DNA from 2 places in the Cetobacterium sp. 2G large genome. Region 2 is predicted to be linked to the other one. Evidence: riboswitches for the same ligand, from Rfam matches in the RefSeq annotation. Region 2 holds a riboswitch; the other holds the start of a gene.
What was found. A riboswitch is a leader RNA that binds a small molecule or an ion and turns the genes downstream of it on or off. The one in region 2 is predicted to bind thiamine pyrophosphate.
Positions count from the first base shown of each region.

Region 1: linked by a shared signal. The riboswitch ahead of thiD (bifunctional hydroxymethylpyrimidine kinase/phosphomethylpyrimidine kinase) and the one ahead of tenA (thiaminase II) in region 2 are both predicted to bind thiamine pyrophosphate.

Region 1 covers NZ_JACHTH010000007.1:656,390-659,571, reverse strand. Annotated here, with positions in the region: gene H5J23_RS13720 (amino acid permease) at 1-174, shown strand, start outside; gene thiM (hydroxyethylthiazole kinase) at 167-994, opposite strand; gene thiD (bifunctional hydroxymethylpyrimidine kinase/phosphomethylpyrimidine kinase) at 987-1,793, opposite strand; TPP riboswitch at 1,886-1,984, opposite strand; gene H5J23_RS13705 (putative peptidoglycan-binding domain-containing protein) at 2,009-2,623, opposite strand; gene H5J23_RS13700 (amidohydrolase) at 2,710-3,182, opposite strand, start outside.
Region 2 covers NZ_JACHTH010000005.1:673,190-676,371, reverse strand. Annotated here, with positions in the region: gene polA (DNA polymerase I) at 1-827, opposite strand, end outside; gene H5J23_RS06045 (single-stranded DNA-binding protein) at 975-1,400, shown strand; TPP riboswitch at 1,416-1,504, shown strand; gene tenA (thiaminase II) at 1,595-2,248, shown strand; gene H5J23_RS06035 (ABC transporter ATP-binding protein) at 2,250-2,966, shown strand; gene H5J23_RS06030 (ABC transporter permease) at 2,953-3,182, shown strand, end outside.

The DNA of each region.
Region 1 (3,182 bases), on a different contig from region 2:
ATTTCATCATTTAAAAATGAGAAAAAATATATTCTATATGGAACTTTAGCTATATTTTATTGTTTTTGGATGGTGTATGCTGCTGGAAAAATATATATTATTCAAACACTTCTTATCTACTTAACAGGTTTACCACTTTTTTTATATAAAAAGTATGAATCCTCTACTAAATAGTAGAGGATATTTTTTCATTTTTTCTTATTATCTCCTCAGTTAGATTAGATATATTATCCATTATGTTAACTTTTAAACTTCCTGTTCCTATAAAGTTTTTTTCTGCTAATTCTCCAGCTATTCCCATTGATAATACTCCACCTACTGCACTAACTAATGAGTTATTTTTTCCACCTAAAAATGCTCCTATTAAAGATGAAATCATACATCCTGTTCCTGTAACCAGCTCCATTTTTTTATGACCATTCATTACTTTAAAAACTATTTCTTGATTTCCAATATAATCAATTTCTCCAGTTATAGCTATAACTGAATTAAATTTTTTAGCTGCAAGCTTTACTAACTTTTCTCCACTGTCATCCTTTTCTAAAGAATCTACTCCCCTACTCAAAGAGTCTATATTTAAAATTGACTTTATTTCAGCCATATTCCCTTTTATTACTGTAAATTTTATCTCTTTTAATAATGCATTTACAAGATTTTTTCTGGCCTTTGTGGCTCCTACTCCCACCGGGTCTAAAATAATTGGTTTTTTTAACTTATTAGCAATTTTTCCAACTTCCACTGCCATTGTCTCCATACTTTTATCCATAGTTCCTATATTTAAAACTACACTTGATGAAAATTCAATTATTTCTTCAATCTCTTCTATACAAAACGACATTAATGGTGAACCTCCAATAGCTAAGGTTATATTAGCACAATCATTTATAGTTACTGTATTAGTTAAATGATAAACCAATGGTGTTTTCTCCTTAGTATTTTTTAAAGCTAATACAACCTCATCAACTAACTCCTCTTTCATGATATTCTTATTCAAAATCAACACCAGCCTTTTTATAAATATCTACAAAATGTCCTACTGGTCCTACTCCCTCTCCTATAGAAAAAGAGTTTTTTATTGCATCTGTTATGTATCTTTTTCCTATTTTTACTGATTCCTCGATAGAATAACCTTTTCCTATATAAGAAGCTATCGTTGAAGATAATGTACACCCTGTACCATGGGTATTTTTTGTTTCAAACCTCTCACCTAAAAATTTAACAATCTCATTCTCTTCTGTTAAAAGTATATCTGTACAGTTATCCTCTCTATGTCCACCTTTTATCAAAACATTTTTAGCACCTAATTTTTTTATTTTTTTAGCCGCTAAAATCATCTCTTCTTCAGACTCTATTTTCATATCTGCTAAAATTTCTGCTTCTGGAATATTTGGTGTTACTAGAGTTCCAATTTTTAAAAATTCTTTTAATGCTTCTATTGCTTCCTCTTTTAAAAGATAGTAACCACTTTTAGAAACCATAACTGGATCTATAACTATATTTTTTCCATTAACATTTTTTAAAGTTTCATAAACAACTTTTATAATTTCACTACTAGATAACATTCCTATTTTAACTGAACTTATCTCTATATCTTCATATAAAACTTCTATCTGTTTTTTTATAATATTCAAGTCCACCTCTTGAACTGCAAAAACTCCCATACTATTTTGTGCTGTAATTGCAGTTATGACACTCATTCCATATACACCTTGAGCACTCATAGCTTTTAAATCTGCCTGAATTCCTGCACCACCACACGAATCAGATCCTGCTATAGTTAAAACTTTTTTCATTTTTTACCTCCTAGAATTTTTGCATAAAAAAAGCTATCCCTAAAATAGGGATAGCCAAATTATAAATTATAGTTGTATTCTTAACTAAAAAATATTGTATTTTGCTACTTCCCTACGCTAGAATTAACTAGATCAGGTTCGAAGGGTCAGTTTTTTAACTTCTCAGCCTTTTGGCTCCCCTAGTAAACTTTTTTTATTCTTTTAAACACAATATACTATATTCTATTATTAATGTCAACCATAGCCATCTCTTTTAACTTAGTTCTATATGACAGAATTCTTTTCTCCCAACCCTTTCCATATAGCTCCCAACTAGTTAAACTTTTATAATAATTTATTCTTTCTTCTGTTATAAGATCTATAAACTTTTCATGATCTTGAACTGAATTTATAACAGCTATTGTTTTACTTCCTAAAACTCCATCTACAACTATGTTTTCTGAAGGTTTATATCTTTTTAAAGCTCTTTGAGTTATAACAGCTCCTGCATTATATCCACCATTAAAAAATATATCAAATATCATCATTTGTGAATACGAGTGCTTAACCTCATTCAATCGATACTCTGTTAAAAGATGCTCGGCTATTTCTCTAGCTTGCCCCTCTGTAAGAGATTTTATTTCATAATCTTTATTAAATTTTTTATTGTACTCAATTAATAAAAAATTTCTTATTCCATATTTAGAAAGTTCCTTTTGTGTTTTTACAAGTTTATCCCCCTCGTGAGACAACACTTCACTTATTATAATCTCTCTAATTTTTGTATCCTCATATCCAAAAGTGACTGTAGAATACAATAACGTAATTATAATTACAAATTTTTCTAGCATACTCTGATTAGTTTCCTCCCTGTATATTTAAATAGTTTAATAACTTTTTAAAAACAGGATATATTATATCATAATTTTGACTAATTTTATAGAGTTTCTGCAACTTTTTGAACTTTTTCCTTAAAATCAGTTATATCTTTTATTACTTTTTTAGAGTCTACAGTTTTAATTTGCTTATCTTCTACTATTAGCTTTCCATTTACTATAACAGTATCTACATTGCTAGCATTAGCTGAATAAACTAAAGCTGAATATGGATCATATATTGGATTCATGTTTACTGACTTTGTTTCCACTATTACTATATCAGCTAATTTACCAACTTCTAAACTTCCCAATTCATTTTCTCTATGTATAGCTCTTGCTCCACCTATCGTTGCCATTTCAACAGCCTTTTTTGGCGGTAATGCTGATCTATCTTTTGTATCTAGTTTGTGTAACTTAGCAACATACCCCATTTGACCAATTATATCTAAAGTGTTTCCACTCATAGGACCATCTGTTCCTAGACCTACTCTCATCCCTTTATCATGCATTTTTAAAGCTGGTGAAATTCCTT
Region 2 (3,182 bases):
AGTTCTAAAAGTTTTTTATCATCTTTTTTATACTCTAACTCATCTGCCTTCACACCTAAGTTCAATAGTTCAATAGTTGCTAACTCACGACTTATAAAAGCTAACTCTCTATCTTCAATTAAATTATTTACTAAAGATTTTCCTATTCCAGGAAGCTCAGTCAAAGAATCTATATTCTCATAAATCCCTTCTAAATTTCCATATTTTTCTAGCATCGGGATAGCTTTTTTAGAACCAATTTTTCTTACACCTGGAATTCCATCACTTGTATCTCCAATTAATCCAAATAAATCTGGAATCATTTTTGGTTTTACTCCAAGCTGTTCAATAACATCCTCTTCAGTTGATAGTATTTTCAGTCCTCCACCATCACCTTTTCCTAAAAGAGCGATATTCACATGTGAATCTAAAATCTGAGATAAATCTTTATCCCCTGTTATTATATAAGATTCAATACCTTTAGCTCCTAACTCTTTAGCCAAGCTTCCTAATACATCATCTGCCTCATATCCATCTATCTTAAATTTTTTTATTCCAAAACAATCTAAAAGTTCCTCTATTCTAGGTATTTGAGCTACTAAATCCTCTGGCGCTGTATCTCTTTGAGCTTTATATTCTTTATATATTTCACTTCTTTTTAAAGTGGCTCTTTTTACATCAAAAGCAGCTCCTATATAATCAGGATTTAATTGATTTATAATACTCATAAGAGTATTAACAAATCCATATACCGCTCCTGTTGGTTCATTTTTAGTTCTAAAATTTAAATTTCCATAAAAAGCTCTATACATTATTGCACTCACATCTAATAAAACTGCTTTTTTCATTTTTTTCCCCTTTCTACAATTTACATTTTTCATAATATTATACCATATTCAATACCTTAGTTAAAAAAATTATTTTATAAATAAATATTATTTTTTTTATTTTTCTGTTATAATCTCTGTGTATAAACTAAAATATAGGAGGTATTTATGAATCTAGTCGTATTAATTGGACGTTTAACTAGAGATCCTGAACTTAAATTTGGTCAAAGCGGAAAAGCATACTCAAGATTTAGTTTAGCAGTTGACAGACCTTTTTCTAAAGGAGAAGCTGACTTTATTAACTGTGTTGCTTTTGGAAAAACAGCTGAACTTATCGGTGAATACTTAAGAAAAGGTAGAAAAGTTGCTGTTAATGGTAGACTTCAAATGAATAGATATGAGGTAAACGGAGAAAAAAGAACAAGTTATGACGTACTTGTTGAAAGCATGGAATTTGTTGAAGGAAGAGGAGAAGCATCTGCACCATCTGATTTTGCTCCAACGCCATCTTATTCAGCACCTAAAGTTGCTGAGCAATCTTCTAATGATGACTTTGGTGGATCATCTTTTGATGAAGATGAGTTTCCATTCTAATAATTAAATAATATTTTAAACTACTAGGGGTGCCCTTTGGCTGAGACTTACCCTTAGAACCTGATCTAGTTAATACTAGCGTAGGGAAGTAGTTAATTATCACTTTTATTTTATAATTGTGTATATAAAGCTATTTTCCTATTTTTTGGAAGATAGCTTTTTTTATTTATATAAATTTTAACAGGAGGTTTTTTATGTTTTCAAAAGAGTTATACAAAAGTGCAAAAGAAATTTGGGATAGCTACTACACCCATCCATTTGTAAGAGGAATCGGTGAGGGGTCTCTAGAAAAAGATAAATTTAAATTCTATATTATCCAAGATTATATCTACCTTCTTGATTATGCAAAACTTTTTGCATTAGGTGTTATAAAAAGTAAAAATGAAAGTGATATGAAAAAATTTGCTGCACTTACAGATGGAATTCTAAATTCTGAAATGGGAATACACAGAGTTTATATGAAAAAATTAGGAATTACTGAACTAGATATTGCATCAGAAAAACCAACTCTTGATAATACTTCATATACTAGTTACATGCTCTCAGTAGCTCACTGTGGTGATATAAAAGAAGTGGCTGTTGCTGCTCTTTCTTGTATGTGGAGTTATGAAATGATTGGTTTGAAGTTAAAAGAACTCTATGGTTCTAGCGATGAATTCTATGGTGAATGGATTGAATGTTACTCTTCTTCTAGATACAAAGAGTTAACTAATTGGAATATTGAGCTAGTCGAAAAATATTGCCAACATATTTCAGCAGAAGAAAAAGAACATTTAAAAACAATTTTTATTAATTGTAGTATTTACGAGTATAAATTTTGGGATATGTCTTATAAGGGGTCTTTTTAATATGAATATGCTTGAAGTAAAAAATTTAACTTTTAAATACGATAATCATAACTTTATTTTAGACAATCTTTCATTTAATATAAAACATAATGAACTAATTAGTATAGTAGGTGGAAGTGGGTGTGGAAAATCAACACTCATAAAAATATTAGCAGGAATTGAAAAAAATTTTAATGGCACTGTTCAGTTAAAAAGTATATCTTATATGCCACAATCAAATACTCTTTTACCATGGAGAACTATTTTAGAAAATATACTTTTACCAATTGAAATAAAAAAAGGAAATAAAAAGATAGAAAAAGAAAAAGCCATCTCTCTCCTAAAACGTTTTGATTTATTAGAATATTCAGATAGTTATCCTAAAGAGCTTTCTGGAGGAATGAAACAGCGTATCTCGCTTATTCGTACATTAATGAGTGGTGGAGACTTGCTTCTCTTAGACGAACCTTTTTCAGCTTTAGATGCTATAACTAGAGAGGATTTACAAAATTGGCTTTTAAATCTAATATCAACACTTAAAAAAAGCATGATTTTTATCACTCATGATATTGATGAAGCAATCTTTCTATCTCATAGAATTTTTGTTTGTTCAAAAAAACCTCTTTCTAAATTTAAAGAATTTTTAGTTCCTGAAAATATAACTCTTGAAAAAAAAATACATCTGAGAAAAGAGATTCTTTCTATTATTAAAGGAGATAACTTTTATGAAAAAAATTAATTTTTCTATAATCTCTCTTTTTTCATTTTTTATACTATGGGAAGTTCTAGGAAGATATATTAATAAAGGTTATATTCTTCCTACTCCTTTAAATATATTAAAAAAAATCTGGATTCTCAAAGAAGGTCTTTTCTTTATACATTTACCAGCTACACTCAATATTGCAGTGATTTCTTTAATATTAACTATTTTATTAGGTCTATTTTTAGCTATCTC